Methylobacterium mesophilicum SR1.6/6: one gene and its partner. The protein of the gene in region 1 interacts with the protein of each later gene in a pairwise test. Links are inferred from orthologs where the notes say so. Each region holds a gene or a part of one and is shown on either strand. Other genes may lie near its edges.

What was found. Proteins that work in one complex are often made in the same cells at the same time.
Region 2: the proteins of ssb (region 1) and MMSR116_RS21715 interact in binary tests that used the Escherichia coli proteins (3 or more experiments, as listed by UniProt). The link is inferred for Methylobacterium mesophilicum SR1.6/6 from one-to-one orthologs.

What each region holds. Positions count from the first base shown.
Region 1 is NZ_CP043538.1:4,318,782-4,322,722, forward strand. The notes cover bases 1,186-3,941. They hold ssb (single-stranded DNA-binding protein), read right to left. Parts: upstream 2,960-3,941; coding sequence 2,411-2,959; downstream 1,186-2,410. Other genes in these bases: MMSR116_RS20675 (MFS transporter), read right to left, coding at 1,186-2,140; MMSR116_RS20685 (NADP-dependent oxidoreductase), read right to left, coding at 3,128-3,941. In the rest of the region: MMSR116_RS20670 (SDR family oxidoreductase), read left to right, coding at 1-847; more of MMSR116_RS20675, read right to left, coding at 869-1,185. UniProt on the Escherichia coli protein: Plays an important role in DNA replication, recombination and repair. Binds to ssDNA and to an array of partner proteins to recruit them to their sites of action during DNA metabolism. Acts as a sliding platform that migrates on DNA via reptation.
Region 2 is NZ_CP043538.1:4,566,151-4,570,279, forward strand. What follows is about bases 598-3,541. They hold MMSR116_RS21715 (primosomal protein N'), read right to left. Parts: upstream 3,194-3,541; coding sequence 1,001-3,193; downstream 598-1,000. Other genes in these bases: MMSR116_RS21710 (STAS/SEC14 domain-containing protein), read right to left, coding at 598-927; MMSR116_RS21720 (MFS transporter), read right to left, coding at 3,259-3,541. In the rest of the region: MMSR116_RS21705 (hypothetical protein), read left to right, coding at 169-558; more of MMSR116_RS21710, read right to left, coding at 565-597; more of MMSR116_RS21720, read right to left, coding at 3,542-4,129.

The DNA.
Region 1 (3,941 bases):
GCCCCCGTTCCCCGGTGACCAGCAGCAGCCGCGGCCGGGCCTCACCACGAAGATGACGCCGCGCCCCGACCACGGCGAGGAAAGCTATGTCGGCAAGGGACTCCTGACCGGACAAGCGGCCTTGATCACCGGCGGCGATTCCGGGATCGGCCGGGCGGTGGCGATCGCCTACGCCCGAGAGGGCGCCGACGTGACGATCTCCTATCTCGAGGCCGAGCAGGAGGACGCCGAGGAGACGAAGGCCTGGGTCGAGAAGGCCGGTCGCCGTTGCCTTCTGCTTCCGGGCGACATCCGCGACGAGACTCAGTGCCGGCATCTCGTGGCGCGCACCGTGGAGACCTTCGGGCGTCTCGACATCCTGGTGAACAACGCCGCCGCCCAGGTGGTGAACGAGGGCCTCGACGACTTGAGGGCCGGCGACATCGAGGGGTCGTTCCGCGCCAACGTGTTCGCGATGTACTACCTCGCCCAGGCCGCCGTTCCGCACATGAAGCCGGGCGGCGCCATCGTGAACAGCACCAGCGTGCAGGCCAAGGTCGCCGGCCCGAACATGCTGATCTACGCCGCCACCAAGGGCGCCATCGCGAGCCTGACCATCGGCCTGTCCAATCTGCTGGCTCCGAAGGGGATCCGGGTCAATTGCGTCGCACCCGGACCGGTCTGGACGCCGATCCAGCCGATCGTGAAAAGTCCGGAGCAGATGGAGCAACTCGGCGCTCAGACGCCGCTGGGCCGCGCCGGCCAGCCCGCGGAACTGGCCCCGGCTTACGTGCTGCTCGCCTCACGGGAGGGCAGTTACATGTCGGGTGCCCTGGTCCCGGTCACGGGCGGCATGCCGATGCTCTGACCGAGCCTGCGGCGAGGACCTTCACGGTCGCAGCGGCGCGCCGGCCCGTTCCGGCGCCAGCAGTACGCCCGCGAGACCCAGGGCCGCCGCGAGGGCGAGCCACAGGGGCGCGGCATTGGCCGAATGGGTCTCGGTAACGAGATAGACGAGGATCGCCGGCGTGGTGCCGCCGAAGACGCCGAGCGCGAGATTGTAGCTTACCGCCGAGCCGGACCCCCGCACGCGCTGGCTGAATAGCTCCGTCAGCATCGCTCCCAGGGGGCCGATGTAGACGGACAGCACCAGCATGTAGAGAACCTCGCCGGCCAGCACGAAGGTCAGTTCGGCCTGGGTCAGCAGTCGGAAGATCGGCCACGCCAGGACGATGAAGGCCGCAGCTCCGGCCATCATGACGGGGCGCCGGCCCACGCGGTCCGACAGGGCGCCGAAGACCGGACCCAAGACGATCAGGATCGCCGTGCCGATCGTCCCGAGCCCCGACGCGGTGGCCGGCGTGAGCCCATCGGTGCGGACCAGGAAGCCGCGCAGGTAGATGACACCCAGGTAGATGCCGACGCCCGCGAGCACGCTGATCAGGAAGCCGCACAGCATCGCGCGCCCCTCGCTCCGGATAGCCTCGACGATCGGGAACGCGCGCTCCGCGGGCAGCGGCCGGTCGACGACGAGGATGGCGCGCCGAAGCCACAGAGTGCACGCCCCGAGGAGGATCCCGAACAGGAACGGGATGCGCCAGCCCCAGTCCAGCACAGCCTCCCGGGGCAGCCACGCCTCCATCAGGAAGAACACGAACGAGCCGAGCATCTGTCCGATCCCGATGGTGCAGGCCGGAAGGGCGCAGTAGAAGCCGCGCCGCTCGGCGGGACAGCGTTCGCCGAGGAATGTGATCGAGGTGGTGAACTCGCCGCCGACCGACAGGCCCTGGACCAGCCGGCAGACGACGAGCAGGATCGGCGCGGCGATCCCGAGGGCCGCGTAGGTCGGCAGCAGACCGATGCAGACTGTCGATAGCGCCATCAGGCCCACGGAGAGGGTGAGGGCGGAGGTCCGCCCGTACCGGTCCGCCACGTGGCCGAAGAACAGGCTGCCCAGGGGCCGCACCAGGAACGCGGACGCGAACACGCCGTAGGTCGCGAGCAGCGACACCACGGGATCGGCAGCCGGGAAGAACAGGCGCCCGATGATGTGCGCGCCGAAGCCGTAGATCGTGAAGTCGTACCATTCGAGAGCGTTGCCAGCGGCGCCGGCGAGAGCGGATCGATGGTGCAGGTCCGGCCTGATCCGCAATGTCGTCATCGAGCGCGCACTTGTTATTGTCGTCGTTACGCGTCTCTGCTGTCATCAGCACGATAACAGCCCGGCCGAATCAGACTAGCACGATTGCCGGACGCGCGCGTAGCGCCCTCTCTGCGCAGATCTGCGAGAGGCGGGAGGACAGCCTCTCGGCGGCACCGGCCGGCGATGTCCGGCAGCGATCGAGGAGCTTCGGTTCCAACGAGAAACCCGCCGCGCGGGGCGCGGCGGGTCCGATGTTCAAGCCTGGTGTCTGCGTGACCGTGAAAGGTCCTAGAACGGGATGTCGTCGTCCAGATCGTAGCCGCCGCGGCCCCCACCCCCGCCCGAGGAGGCGGGCGCCGGACGGCGCTCACCGCCCTGGGCGCGGCCGCCGCCGAAATCGCCGCCGCGGTCACCACCCCGGTCACCCCCGCGGCTGATCTGGCCGCCGCCCTCGTCCTCACCGGCGAAGTCCCCGCCACCGCCGCCGCGACCGTCGAGGATCGTCATCTCGCCGCGGAAGCGCTGGAGCACCACCTCGGTGGTGTACTTCTCGACGCCCGAATTGTCGGTCCACTTCCGGGTCTGGAGCTGGCCCTCGATATAGACCTTCGAGCCCTTGCGCAGGTACTGCTCGGCGACGCGGGCGAGGTTGTCGTTGTAGATCACGACCGAGTGCCACTCGGTCTTCTCCTTGCGCTCGCCGGTCGCCTTGTCCTTCCACGACTCGGAGGTCGCGAGCCGCAGGTTGCAGACCGGGTCGCCCGAGCCGAGGCGGCGCATCTCCGGGTCCCGCCCGAGATTGCCCACCAGAATCACCTTGTTGACGCTGCCCGCCATCGCTCTCTCCTCACCGTACGGATCTCACTGGGCATCTGCCCGGCGGCGCGCGAACCATGCGCCTGGGCCTCCGGAGCGGCAACCTGCGGTGCGGGCTTGTGCCCGCTTTCCGCAGCGCCGCCGGATCCGTTTGTTCTACATCTGTTCCAGAGTGGCAGCAAGCCGCCGTCACGACACGCGCACGACCAGCTTGCCGAAATTGCGCCCTTTCAACAGGCCGATGAAGGCCTCCGGCGCCTTCTCCAAACCCTCGACCACGTCCTCGCGGTAGCGGACCCGCCCCTCCTGGATCCAGCCGCCGACCTCATCGCGGAACGTCGCCGCCTGGTCGGCGAAATCCCAGACGATGAATCCCTGGATGTGCAGCCGGTTGGTCAGCACGGAGCGCATCAGGCCGGGCAGGCGGTCCGGCCCGGGCGGGACCTCGGTGGCGTTGTAGGCCGAGACCAGGCCGCAGACCGGGATCCGCGCGAACGGGTTGAGCAGCGGCATCACCGCGGCGAAGACCGCGCCGCCGACGTTCTCGAAATAGACGTCGATGCCCTTCGGGCAGGCGGCGGCGAGCGCGCCCGGCAGGTCGGCGCCGCGATGGTCCACGGCGGCGTCGAAGCCCAGTTCCTCGGTGAGATAGCGGCACTTGTCCGGGCCGCCCGCGATCCCGACAGCCCGGGCGCCCTTCAGCTTGGCGATCTGCCCGACGAGCGAGCCGACCGGTCCCGCGGCGGCCGCGACCACGACGGTCTCGCCGGCCTTGGGCCGGCCGATGTTGAGGAGGCCGGTATAGGCGGTCATGCCCGGCATCCCGAGCACGCCCAGCGCCGTGGAAGGCGGAGCGGCCGCGGGATCGACCTTGCGGGAGCCCTTGCCATCCGTGACGAAATAGTCCTGCCAGCCCGCGAAGGCCGTGAGCAGGTCGCCGACGGCGTGGTCCGGGTGGTTGGAGGCGACGACCTCGCCCACGGTCTCAGCGGTGATCGGCGCG
Region 2 (4,129 bases), 250 kb from region 1 along the record:
TGACTATTCCGTACGTCAGCGCGCTGGCCGAGGCCAATTCTTATCAATGCGGCCTGTGGCCATACTCTCGCCGTTTCTTTCGTTCAGCTTCGGGTCATCCTCCATCGATGATTCTGTCCAGGCACGCCGCTCTGCGCGGTGGCCACATCGCTGAAAGATAGCCCTACGATGACCAAGCTGACCGCCGCTGCGGCTGTCGCCGCCGGCCTGTTCGTCCCCGCATGCCTGCCCGCTCGCGCGGAATCCGGTCCGCATAGCGGGACATGGTCGGTGGAACTGGTGACGGAGAGTGGCGTGTGCAGCGCGCGGTACACCTATGCGCTGGCGATCCGCGAGGGGCAGGTGCGGCTGATCTCCGGCGCCGCTGGCGCGCGAGTCAGCGGGCATGTCGGCGCGGACGGCAGCGTCGGGCTCACCGTCAGCAACGGGACGGCGAGCGGCACCGGGACGGGGCGGCTCCAGGCCGGCAACGGCGCGGGCACTTGGAAGGTCAGTTCCCTGTGCTCCGGTCGCTGGACCGCGCGGCGCAGCGACAACCGCACCGCGCAGGCCGAGTGAGGCCGTTCAGGCGGCTGCGGCGAGCCAGCTGCGCGCCTCGTCCAGGCGGGCGCGCTCGAACACCTTGATCTGGGTCGGCGAGACGAAGTTGAACGTCTCGGCCAGGGCCTTCAGCCAGGGCGCGTCCGTCACCAAGGCGACGTGGCTGACGCTCTTCATCATCGAGAATCCGAAGCGCGGGTCCTTGAAGAAGGCCGCCGGCTCCATGCCTTCGAAGGCGCGGATGTCCTCGAGCAGCTTGATCTTGCCGCCCTTGTCGAGGTCCGCCTTCATGGCGGTCATCGCGGCGTTCATCTCCTCGTCGGTGATCTTCCCGTCGACCACGATCTCGGCGACATTCGAATCCGGCGTCTTGGTGTAAGTCAGCACTGATCGCTCCTCCGGGAACCGCCCGCGTCCGCCGGTCTCCGACCGGGGAAGCGCCGCCCGAGGGGCGAGTGTCCTACAAAAAGCTCTGCGGGTCGACATCGATCGCGACCCGCACGTTGCCTCGCACCTTCGGGCCGCGGGCGATCCAGGCGCGCAGGTAGGCCTGCAGGTCGACGTTGCGCTCGGTCTTCACCAACAGCCGAAACCGGTAGCGGCCCCGCACCAGGGCAAGCGGCGCCTCGGCGGGACCCAGCACCATCACGCCCTCCGGCGGTTCGGCGGCGCGGGCCAGCGCCTGCCCATGCGCCTCCGCGACCTCCCGCTCGTTCGCCGAGACGATCAGCGCCGCCAGCCGCCCGAACGGCGGCAGGCCGGCCGCCTCGCGGGCCTGGATCTCCTCCGCGTAGAACCGCTCGGCATCCCCCGACAGCAGAGCCGCGATCACCGGATGGTCCGGCTGGTAGGTCTGGACCAGCGCGCGGCCGGGCTTCTCGCCGCGGCCGGCGCGGCCGGTCACCTGCTGGAGCAGCTGAAAGGTCCGCTCCGCCGCCCGCGGATCCCCCGAGGTCAACCCGATATCGGCGTCGAGGACGCCGACCAGGGTCAGGCCGGGAAAGTTGTGCCCTTTGGCCACGAGCTGCGTGCCGATGACGAGGTCGCATTCCCCGGCCGCCACCGCGTCCAGCTCCTGCCGGAGGCGTTCGGCGCCGCCGGGGAAATCGCTCGACAGGACGACGATGCGCCGGTCGGGGAACAGGGCGGCAGCCTCCTCGGCGATCCGCTCGACGCCGGGACCGCAGGCGGTGAGGTTGTCGAAGGTGCCGCACTCGGTGCAGGCCTCGGGCCGCCGCTCCGCGTAGCCGCACTGGTGGCAGATCAGCGCCCGGCGGAAACGGTGCTCGACGAGCCAGGTCGAGCAGTTCTTGCACTGGTAGCGGTGGCCGCAGGCCCGGCATAGGGTGAGCGGCGCGTAGCCCCGCCGGTTGAGGAAGAGCAGCGCCTGCTCGCCGCGCTCCAGGGTGTGCTTCACCGCGTTCACCAGCGGCGGGCTCAGAAAGCGTCCGCGCTCCGGCTGGTCGAGGCGCATGTCGATGGCGGCGATGTCGGGCAGACGGCGGCCGCCGAAGCGCTCAGGCAGCAGGACGTGCCGGTAGCGGCCCCTCGCGGCATTCACGCGCGTCTCGATGGCGGGGGTCGCCGAGGTGAGCACCACCGGACAGTCTTCGAGGCGCCCGCGGACCACCGCCATGTCGCGGGCATGGTAGTGGACGCCGTCCTCCTGCTTGTAGGCGGTCTCGTGCTCCTCATCGACCACGATCAGGCCGAGGCGGGCGAAGGGCAGGAACAGGGCCGAGCGCGCACCCACCACCACCAGCGCCTCGCCCGCGGCCACGGCCGCGCGGAGGCGCTCGCGCCGCTTGCCGCCGATCCCGGAATGCCACGCCGCCGGCCGCACGCCGAACCGGGCGGCGAAGCGGTCGAGGAACTGCGCCGTCAGGGCGATCTCGGGCATCAGGATCAGGGCCTGACGCCCGGCGCGGATGCAGTCGGCCACCGCCTCGAAGTAGACTTCGGTCTTGCCCGAACCGGTGACGCCCTCCAGCAGGACGGGCCGGTTGTCGGCCTGCTGGTCCTCGCCGAGCGGCCGCCGCCACGGGAAGCCCTCCACAAGGGCGGTGACGGCCTCGGCCTGGGCGGGCGAGAGCGGCGCCCGCGGGGCGTCGGGATCGGGGTAAGGGGCGACCGGCTCGGGCTCAACCGCCACAGCTTCCAGGGCACCGTCGTCGATCAGGCCGTCGACCACCGAGAGCGAGACGCCGGCCTCCTTCGCCAGGGCGCTCTTGCCGCGGAGCGCCTTGTCGGCGGCGACCGCCAGGACCTTGGTGCGGGCGGCGGTCGGCCGGGCGGGCGGCTTGTCGGTGATACGCACGGCGACCCGGACGGTCTCGGCGGCCGCAGCCTCGTCCGGCAGGCGCAGCACCATGGCGAGCGCCGAGCCCTTCGGTGCCAGCGTGTAGCGGGCGATCCAGTCGACGAGGCTGCGCAGCGGATCGGAGAGCGGCGGATAGGGCAGGCGCCCGGTCACCGGGCGCAGGTTCGAGCCGCCGGCGGTCTCGGCCAGTCCCCAGACAACCCCAACGATCTCGCGAGGCCCGAGGGGAACCTGCACCACGTCGCCCGCGGCGAGACCGAGACTGGCGGGCACCACGTAGCTGTAGGGCGTGTCGAGGGCGAGCGGGATCAGAATCTCGGCGACGAAGGGCATGCAGGGTTTTTCGGGCGGCTCCGTTCCGGGTCCGTACCATAGGCCGGGGAAAAGAACCCGCCCGTTCAGGGCCGGCGCAGACTCGCGGCTAGCGGTAGGGCGGCGAGGCTGATCGCCGCCATGACCCAGAAGCCCGACGCACCGAGGGCGCCGTAGAGCGCCCCTGAGGCCAAGGTGGCGAGCACGCCCGACAAGCCGAGGCCCAGGGTGCCGTAGAGGGCGAGCGCGGTGGCGCGCAGGTCCGGCGGCGTAACCTCTTCGATCAGGCCTAGGCAGGCGAGGTGCAGGAGGGCGAAGCTCAACCCATGCAGTGCCTCCACGGCGGCGATCCAGGGAACCGCGGTGGTGGAACCCAGCACCGCCCAGCGCAGGGCACCGGCGCCGGCCGCCACCGCGATCCCGGCCGGAAGCCCGATCCGCTTCAGCAGATGCGGGCCGACGAGGAGGAAGACCAGGACTTCGGCGGCGACCGATTCCGACCAGAGCAGGCCCGCGGTGCCGGGCCCGATGCCGGACTGGCGCCACAGGATCATCGCGAACCCGTCATGCATCGCGTGCGCGCCGATCACGAGGGCGGCCGCCACCACCGTCCGACGGAACCGCGGGAACCTGATCAGCCCAGAGACGTCGCTCCACGGCGATCCCGCTTCGGGCGCAACGGACGGCTCGGATGGGACGGCCAGGGCCGCGGCCGCTGCGGCGAGAAACAGGACTCCGCTCGCCATCACCGGGGCGGACAAGCCACCCACATCGATGAGGCCGCCCGCCGCCAAGGTCGCCGCGATGAAGGCAGCCGAGCCGGCGCCGCGAACCCAGCCGTACTGGAACTCGGCGCCGCCGCGCGCCGCCGCCAGGGCCAGCGCGTCGGAGAGGGGTGCGGGCGCCGCGGTCCCGATGGCGTATGCGAGACCCGGGCCGAGGAGCAGCACGAACCCC